4 regions of the Micromonospora sp. IBHARD004 genome follow, and region 4 is predicted to be linked to each of the others. Evidence: riboswitches for the same ligand, from Rfam matches in the RefSeq annotation. Region 4 holds a riboswitch; each other region holds the start of a gene.
What was found. A riboswitch is a leader RNA that binds a small molecule or an ion and turns the genes downstream of it on or off. The one in region 4 is predicted to bind cyclic di-AMP.
Positions count from the first base shown of each region.

Region 1: it holds a riboswitch for cyclic di-AMP, as region 4 does, so the genes downstream of both, ACTWO6_RS02900 (coiled-coil domain-containing protein) here and ACTWO6_RS25580 (coiled-coil domain-containing protein) in region 4, are expected to answer to the same signal.
Region 2: it holds a riboswitch for cyclic di-AMP, as region 4 does, so the genes downstream of both, ACTWO6_RS06150 (NlpC/P60 family protein) here and ACTWO6_RS25580 (coiled-coil domain-containing protein) in region 4, are expected to answer to the same signal.
Region 3: it holds a riboswitch for cyclic di-AMP, as region 4 does, so the genes downstream of both, ACTWO6_RS11325 (C39 family peptidase) here and ACTWO6_RS25580 (coiled-coil domain-containing protein) in region 4, are expected to answer to the same signal.

Region 1 covers NZ_CP199934.1:594,255-596,446, reverse strand. Annotated here, with positions in the region: gene ACTWO6_RS02905 (YibE/F family protein) at 1-1,010, shown strand, start outside; cyclic di-AMP (ydaO/yuaA leader) riboswitch at 1,165-1,295, shown strand; gene ACTWO6_RS02900 (coiled-coil domain-containing protein) at 1,300-2,192, shown strand, end outside.
Region 2 covers NZ_CP199934.1:1,253,533-1,255,724, forward strand. Annotated here, with positions in the region: gene ACTWO6_RS06150 (NlpC/P60 family protein) at 1-967, opposite strand, end outside; cyclic di-AMP (ydaO/yuaA leader) riboswitch at 970-1,120, opposite strand; gene ACTWO6_RS06155 (FAD-dependent oxidoreductase) at 1,942-2,192, shown strand, end outside.
Region 3 covers NZ_CP199934.1:2,321,214-2,323,405, forward strand. Annotated here, with positions in the region: gene ACTWO6_RS11320 (hypothetical protein) at 1-523, shown strand, start outside; cyclic di-AMP (ydaO/yuaA leader) riboswitch at 812-953, shown strand; gene ACTWO6_RS11325 (C39 family peptidase) at 1,182-2,003, shown strand; gene ACTWO6_RS11330 (alpha/beta fold hydrolase) at 2,126-2,192, shown strand, end outside.
Region 4 covers NZ_CP199934.1:5,257,325-5,259,516, forward strand. Annotated here, with positions in the region: gene ACTWO6_RS25575 (cation diffusion facilitator family transporter) at 1-866, shown strand, start outside; cyclic di-AMP (ydaO/yuaA leader) riboswitch at 1,010-1,141, shown strand; gene ACTWO6_RS25580 (coiled-coil domain-containing protein) at 1,146-2,192, shown strand, end outside.

The DNA.
Region 1 (2,192 bases), 2.2 Mb from region 4:
CCGGCCCCGGCGCGCCCAGGGTCGAGGTCGGCGACCGGATCATCCTGGTCGAGCTGGTGGATCCGGCCGATCCCACGACGAAGAGCTACAACATCGCCGAGCACCAGCGGGGCAGGCCGCTGGTCTGGCTGGCGGCGCTCTTCGCCGTCGCCATCGTCGCGTTCGGCCGCTGGCGGGGGCTGGCCGCGCTGGGCGGGCTGGCCGCGAGCTTCGCCATCCTGCTGGGCTTCGTGCTGCCGGGGATCGGCGGCGGCCAGCCGCCGCTGCTGGTGGCGATCGTCGGCTCGGCGCTGATCATGTTCGTGGTGCTGTACCTGACGCACGGGATCACCGCGCAGACCTCGGTGGCGGTCCTCGGCACCCTCGGTAGCCTGGTGCTGACCGGCGTCCTCGGCACGCTCGCCACCGCGGCCACCCACCTGACCGGCTTCGGCAGCGAGGACGCCACCACCCTGTCGATGTTCCAGCGCGACGTCGACCTGCACGGGCTGCTGCTGGCCGGGATCGTCATCGGCTCGCTGGGCGTGCTGGACGACGTGACGGTCACCCAGGCGGCCACCGTCACCGAGCTGGCGCACGCGAATCCGGGGCTGTCCCGGTTGCAGCTCTACCGGGCGGCCACCCGCGTGGGCCGCGCGCACATCGCCTCCACGGTCAACACCATCGTGCTGGCGTACGCGGGCGCCTCGCTGCCCCTGCTGCTCCTGCTCGTCGCCGACTCGCGGGCGGTGAGCGAGATCCTCACCAGCGAGTTCATGGCGCAGGAGATCGTCCGGAGCGCGGTCGCCACGATCGGCCTGATCGCCGCCGTGCCGCTCACCACCGGCCTGGCGGCCGTGGTGACCACCGCCGGTCGGGGCGGGGCCGACGGGCCCACCGCGCCGGCGTACCGTCCCCCCGCGGAGCCGGACGCCGCGCTGGCGGCGCTGAGCGCACCACGCACCGGCGCCGCCCCGGGCGCCACCGGCGGCGGGACCGGACCGCACGGGAGCACGGAGGCCGTATGGTGACGCTGCGGAGCGTGACCGCGCGCGCCAAACGCGATGCTGGTCACGGAGCTGCCCGCCGAATTACCGCTTTTAGCCGGCTTCCGGACGTAGATCCTCGGGACGACTCTCGGGTAACCTCGCTGCCGGTCACCGCCGAAGGCGCGCAGCGGCGCCTGCGGTGCCGCCGCCCAATCGCCGTACGGCGAGCCGGGGAACCAGGTACATGGGGTGAATCCGCGCCAGCGGTAGGGGCCACTTCCGTCCCGAACCCGTCAGCTAACCCGGTCGGCGGTCGATGGAAGGGAACACTGTGACGGCACCCCTGCGCCGCTGGTTGACATCCGTGGTGGCCGTGCTCACCGCGTTCGTCATCGTCGCCGGCCCGGCACCGGCGATCGCGGCGCCCACGACGCCTCCCACCCCCTCGGGGCATGAGGAGGACGCCGAGCAGCCGCTCATCACCGATGCCATCGAGGCCGCCAACCGCAACTACGTCCAGGCGAAGACCAAGCTGGCGAAGTCGAAGCAGCGCCAACTCCAGCTGGCCCTGGAGGTGCGCGCGGCACAGAACCAACTGGACGCCCTGCGTCCGCAGGTGAGCCAGCTCGCGGCGCAGTCGTACCGGACCGGGCGGATCGGCGCGGTGGCCATGCTGCTGGAGAGCAACACCCCGGACTCGTTCGTCCGGCGGGCCGCCGCGCTCGACGAGTTGAACATGGTCAACGCGCAGAAGCTCGCCGCGGTCAACGCCGCCAAGACCCGCGCCGAGCAGGCCAAGCTGGCGCTCGACGCCGAGGTGCGCGAGCAGCAGAAGCAGGCGAACGCGATGGCCCGGGAGAAGATCGAGACGGAGAAGGCGCTCGCCCTGGTCGGCGGGAAGGGCTTCACCGGCGGCCTGGTCTCGGCCACCTCGCCGGTCGCCCGGATCGGTCCCGGCCGCACCGCCGACGGGGACTGGAAGCCCGAGTCGTGCAGCGAGAACGACCCCACCACCTCCGGCTGCATCACGCCACGCACGCTGCATGCGTACAAGGAGGTCAAGCGGGCCGGCTTCAACCGCTTCGTCGGCTGCTACCGGCCGGGCGGGCCGTGGGAGCACCCGAAGGGCCGGGCCTGCGACTGGTCGCTGCAGAACAGCGGGTTCGCCCCCTGGCACAACAACGACACCCGGATGTACGGCAACAACGTCGCCGCGTTCCTGAT
Region 2 (2,192 bases), 2.8 Mb from region 4:
TCACCGCCACACCTGCGGTCCACTGAGAACCTGTGTAATGGTCCAGCTGCACCCCGGCCGACGCCCACGCGTACTGGGTCAGGCCGGAGCAGTCGAACGAGTCGGGACCGTCGGCCGCCCACACGTACGGCTCGCCGATCTGATTGCACGCGGTCTTCGCCGCGACGCCGCCGCTTCCCGTGATGGGGACGGCGGGACACTTCCCACCGATGAACAGCGAACTGGTCGACGTGATGGGTGAGGTGCTGCTCGCGGTGGCGGCTGTCTGCGCGGCGGCTGCGGCTCTGGCCGCCGCGGCGTCCGCGGCCGCCTTGGCCGCTGCGGTCGCCTCCGCGGCGGCGACCTGTCTGTGTAGCGCATCCAGCCGCTTGATCTCGGCGTCGATGGCCTTCTTGCGAGCCGCCAACTGGGCCTGCTGGCGCTGCTGTATCGCGATCAGCGCGTCAACCTTCTTCTTGTCGGCGTCGTAGCTCGCCTGCTGGTCCGACAGCCGGGTGATCTGTCGCTGCTCCGAATTTGCCACCTGATTCACGAGCGCGAGCTGATCCCCCAACGCGGTCGGCGGCGAGCCGCGGGACAGCAGGGCGTTGAATGTGGAAAGCGACTTTGCCTGCTTGTAGTACCCCGCCACAATCCCCTGGACCCGGGTCCTGCTGATCTCCACCGACTTGCCGAGTGGCTCGATCCTCCGGCTCAGTTCGGCCGATCTCCGCTGGTTCGTGGCCAGTTCCGACCGGACCTTGTTGTACTGCTCGATGACGGGTTCGAGCTTTTGCCACGCCGCTTCGATCTGCTGCTGTACATCGGCGGCCGACGGTGCGGCGTGGGCGTGGGCCGCTGGCCCGACGGCCACCATGGCCGCCGCCGCGACGGCGAGGATTCTGGTGAATAGACGCGATCCGGCGGGCCGGGTGCGCACGGGTGGCAACGGGTTCGGCTCCTTCCACTCGAGGCCGACGCACGTCACGGTGCACAGACCTCGACCGCCTGCCGGGTTAGCTGACGGGTTCGGGCGTGGAAGGCGCCCTACCGCTGATGCGGATTCACCCCGAAACCTGCGGTGGTTCCCCGGCTCGCCTGTCGACGCCAGTGACGTCCAGCGACTCGGCGGTGGCCGTCCCGGGGTACTCCAGGTGGAGACCGACATCCGGAACGGACGCTGACCAACATTAGTGAGGACGGCCCAAAGAAATCAACGAGCCGGCGACGCCAATTCACTGCGCTGTCAAGCGGGCACATTGGGTGCCGGAATTATGCGTACGATAAGGTTCCGCTAATCGAATCTTAAACGGCTCTAATCTTGACCCTCAACCTGCGCACTGTTCTCCTGCGGTAACGGCTCGCGTGAGGCTTGGCCAGGTCGGGAACCGCACCGCTCGATCCTTGGGGCCGGCTCGGACGTGCTGGCGGCATACGCCTCCGGGGCATTGGCGGTCGGGGGTGGCCTATTTGCGGTCCGTGATGTATGACGGCCGGCTTCCACGAGGGTGGAACTGACGGCACGGATCCGCCGAACTGTCGTACGACGGATCCGTGCCTACAGTGTTCCTCATCGGGCACACTCCGCGAGCAGCACCTTCGGCCGCGCGTGGCGTGGTGCGGTCAGGCGGAGTAGCCGCGGGTGGCGATCCAGTTGGCCATGACGGGTTCGGGCGGGAGGATGCGCCCTTCCATGACCGTCGGGCCCTGGATTCACCCAATGTTCGGTTGGTTCCCCGGCTCACATGATCGCGATTGGGCGGTCCGGCCCGAGCGTCATCGCGTTGATGACTTGACGACCCGGCCGGATGCGCCGACGCTACGGGTTTGACTTCTCGGCTGCAAGCTTCCTCCTTATGGCGGCTATAACCCGTTTGAATCACGGAGCGGCGCGTCTTCAGATAGCATGGGCCGGCGCTATTTGGATCGATATTGCTTGGTTTCACGCTCGCCAATGGCCGAATGGCTATGTTGGAGACCGGAGATATGGGTGCCGTGAACAGAATTCTTCACGCCGACATTCTCGTCATCGGCTTCGGCAAGGGGGGTAAGACCGTAGCCGCGAAGATGGGCCGGCTCGGCAAGCGCATCGTGCTCGTGGAGCAGTCGGACCGCATGTACGGCGGCACCTGCCCCAACGTGGGCTGCGTACCGACGAAGGGACTCGTCGACCGTTCCCACAAAGGCCGGCCGGATGACCCGGCGCAGGACTG
Region 3 (2,192 bases), 2.9 Mb from region 4:
CGCCCAGGACGAGGTCGACCGGGCCTGGCGGGCGTACGACGAGGCGGAGAGCGCCGCCCGTCGGCTCGCCGGCGCCGCCGTGCTGCCCGCGCCGCGTACCCCGCGGACCCCCGCGGAGTACGCCGCCCGGGAGCGGTGGCTGCGGCACGCCGCGATGGCGGCGCACTGGCGGGGTGAGCTGTCGGCGCGGCAGCTCGCCGACGTCCTCGCGCACCGGAACGGGTGGGACCCGCGCCGGCACCCGGCGGAGCAGGAGATCGTCCTCGCCCGGGTGGTGCGGGACGGCCGGCTGGCCGGCTACCGTGCGGCGGCCGAGCGGGAGCAGCGGGCCTGGCGGGACGCGGAGCTGGCCGCCGAGGCGGCCCGGGCGCTGGCCGTGGAGGCGTACGCCGCCGCGGCGGCGCTGCGCCCCGGCCCGGTGCCGGTACGCCGCGCGGAGGCGGTGACCCAGGCCCTCGCCCCGGTGGCGGCCGGCGCCGCCCCGGCCCGCCCGGCGCGCTGGCGCCCGGCGCGGGTTGGCTGAATTGTGACCTGAATTTGGTGAGCCTGGTCACGCGAATCGGGAAACGGTCATCGGGGTCAGTCGGGGTGATCGAGCACCGCAATTTTCGGTCGCTCGCCACCCGATGTCCGATTGTCGCCCGACGGTTCCGTCATAACTGCTCGTCCCATTGAGTAACGTCAGTGACGGGCTGTTCCGGTCAGAGTAATGGTGACCGAGGTTTAAGCAGGTGAGGGGCGCTTGGCAGGGCGGGTACCCACCGGTAGTGTCGGCGCGTCCGGTGCGGTTTCCGATCGCAAGAGGCGACGCCGCGCCGACCCGCTCAATCGTGATCTCACGAACCGGGGACCCAGTGCACGTCCGGGGTGAATCCGCGAGCCACGGCCCGCGGTAGGGCGATCTTCCCGCCCGAATCCGTCAGCTAACCCGGTAGGCGGTGTCGGAAGGAGTTTCCATCCTCGTGGAACCCGATCCCAGCTCTCGTTCGTCCCCCCGCCTCCACGGCGCCGCGGTGCCGTCGCTCGCCTGACCGGCGAGCTGATTCGGGCATCCGCCCTGCCGCCCGGTTGACCGGGCTCCCCTGCCCCGCGGCCGTACCGCCCAAGATGTCTCGTCGCGCGTGAGTTCCTCCGCGCGTCGGGCCGGCGTGCGCCGCTCCCGCCCCCGTGGAGGACCAAACGTGAAGCACACCCTGAAGCGGCAGTTGCGGCGCCTCGCCACCGAGCGCCCGTACCAGATCGTCGCCGGCTCCGCCGCCGCGCTCGTCCTGGCCTCCGGCACCGGCGCCCTGCTCGCCAACACCGGCGACGCGCCCGTCCGCCAGGAGGCCACCGCCGTCGCCGCGGAGCTGGCCCCGCGCCTCGGCGACGTGGCGACCCGCAACCAGGAGCGGATTGCCGCCGTCCCGTCGACGTCGCCCAGCCCCAAGCCGTCGCCGACGGCGACCTCGGCGAAGCCGGACCCGGACCTGACCCGCAAGGCGGCGCCGAAGCCGCCGTCGACCAAGGTCCTGGACTACAACTACGAGGCGCAGATCTACTACTACAACTGCGGCCCGGCCGCGGTCCGGAACGCGCTCAGCGCGACGGGCATCGAGACGACCCAGGACGCGCTGGCCGGCCCGCTCGGCACCACCGAGATGGGCACCAACTCGGCCGAGGACACCACCCGAGGTCTGAACCAGATGGTCAAGGGCAACCCGTACCGGACCCACATGATCCCGGGCGCGGCCACCCCCGCGCAGATGGACCAGCTGCAGGCCGACGTGGTCAAGGCGATCACCGACGGGCGGGGCGTCGTCGCCAACGTCGCGGGCGACGCCACCGACACCGACGGCGGCTGGCACTCCTACCCGGGCGGCCACTACATCGCGGTGGTCGGCTACAAGAACGACGGTCGGACCGTGCGGATCGCCGACTCGGCGAACCCGGCGCTGCCGGCGTACTGGGTCACCACGATCGACCTGGCGAACTGGATGGCCACCCGCGGCTACTCCGCCTGATCCACTCCGCGTCACCCGTCGGGCACCGGCTCTCTGAGCCGGTGCCCGACGTCGTATGCCCGACCAGACGGCCCACTGCGGGCTCTCGCGCGTGGTGTCCGACCGGTGGCACACTGCGCCGTATGGGTGACGAGACGGGTACCCGCCAGCTGTTGCTGCTGCACGGCCTGGGCGCCACCGGCGAGGTGT
Region 4 (2,192 bases):
GCCACCGGGGTCGACTCTGGGCCGCGTTCGGCCTGCTCACCACCCTGATGCTGGTCGAGGCGGTCACCGCGTTCGCGACCGGCTCGCTGGCCCTGCTCTCGGACGCCGGGCACATGTTCACCGACGTGCTGGGCATCGGCATGGCCCTCGCCGCGATCACCGCCACCCGACACGCCGACACCGACCCGCAGCGCACCTTCGGGCTCTACCGGCTGGAGGTGCTGGCCGCCCTGGCCAACGCGGTGCTGCTCGGCGCGGTCGCGGTCTACGTGCTGGTCGAGGCGGTACGCCGGTTCGGCGAGCCGCCGGAGGTGCTGGCCGGTCCCATGCTCGCGGTGGCGGTGCTCGGCCTGCTGGCCAACATCGCCGCCTTCGCCCTGCTGCGCAGCGGGGCGCAGGAGAGCATCAACCTGCGCGGGGCGTACCTGGAGGTGCTGGGCGACCTGCTCGGCTCGCTCGGGGTGATCGGCGCCGCACTGGTCATCGCGCTCACCGACTGGTGGTGGGCGGACCCCCTCGTCGCCGTCGCGATCGGGCTGTTCATCCTGCCCCGCACCTGGCGGCTGGGGCGCGCCGCGGTGCGCATCCTGGTGCAGGCCGCCCCGGAGCACCTCCAGGTGACCGCGGTGCACGACCGGCTGGCGGCGGTGCCCGGCGTGGCGGAGGTGCACGACCTGCACGTCTGGACGCTGACCTCGGGGATGGAGGTGGCCTCCGCGCACCTGACCATGTGCCCGGGCGCCGAGGTGGGCGAGGTGCTGGCCGCCGCGCGGGCCGCCCTGCGGGAGGACTTCCACATCGAACACGCCACGTTGCAGATCGAGCCCGGAGCGTCAGCCGGGGCCTGTGGTGCAGTCGAGTGGTAATTAGGGCAAACTTAAATCAGTGCGGGTATTGTGCACCTGTGCCGGTTTTGCCCCCGTTCGTGCCCGTAGCTCACCGGGCCGGACCGGGGCACCGCCGGTAGGCTCGGCCCCGGCCTCCGCCGGGCGGCGCCCTCCGGCGCCTGCGGTGGCCGCCGCCTAATCGCCGCCCGCGGCGAACCGGGGAACCATGTTCGTGGGGTGCATCCGCGCCAGCGGTAGGGATCTTCCGTCCCGAACCCGTCAGCTAACCCGGTCGGCGGCTGACGGAAGGAAACCTGAATGCCAGCAGTGGCACCTGCAAAACGGACGGCCGCCCGGTTGGCGGCCCTGCTCGTGGCGACACTCGCGCTCGGCCTCGCGACCGCGCCGGTCGGCCCCGCCGGGGCGGCGCCCCCGGCCGGCCTGCTCGCCGCCGCCCCCGGCGACGACGAGGGTGGCACCCCGGCCCTGCGCGCCCAGCTCGACGCGGCCAGCAAGGGCTGGCTGGAGGCGAAGACGGCGCTGGCCCGCTCGGCCGGCCGGCAGAAGCAGCTCACCAACCAGCTCACCACGATCAACGCCGAGCTGAGCGTCCGCGACACCAAGGTCGGCGAGATCGCCGGGGTCGCGTACCGGACCGGACGGCTCGGCACCGCGGCGGCGCTGCTCGCCAGCGACAGCCCGGAAGGCTTCATGGACCGCGCCGCCGCGCTGGGCCAGGTCGCCGCCAACGAGGACCGGGCGCTGCGGGACCTGATCGAGACCCGGGACCGGGCGACGGCGACCCGGACGGCGCTGACCGCCGAGATCCAGGAACAGCGCAAGCAGGTCGCGGTGATGGGCAAGCGCAAGCAGCAGGCCGAACGCGCGCTGGAGGTGGCGAACGACCGCGCCGAGAGCGCCCGCGACAGCGGCGGCACGGTCCGGGGCACCTCCACCGCGAACGCCGACCCGGCGCCACGCAACTCCGACGGCTCCTGGCCGCCCGAGTCGTGCAGCGTCAACGACCCCACCCCGGCCGACGGCTGCATCACCCCGCGCACGCTGCACGCGCTCAACGAGGCCAAGTCGGCCGGGTTCACCCGGTACGTCTCCTGTTACCGACCCAGCGGGTCGGGCGAACACCCCAAGGGCCGGGCGTGCGACTTCGCCGCGCAGTCCGACGGTTTCGGCGGCGTCGCCAGCGGCGGCGACCGGACGTACGGCAACAACCTGGCGGCGTACTTCGTCCGCAACTCCGACGCCCTGGCCGTGCTCTACGTGATCTGGTTCAAGCAGATCTGGCTGCCGAGCAGCGGCTGGAAGTCGTACAGCGGCGGCAACGGCGACCCGTCCAGCGACCACACC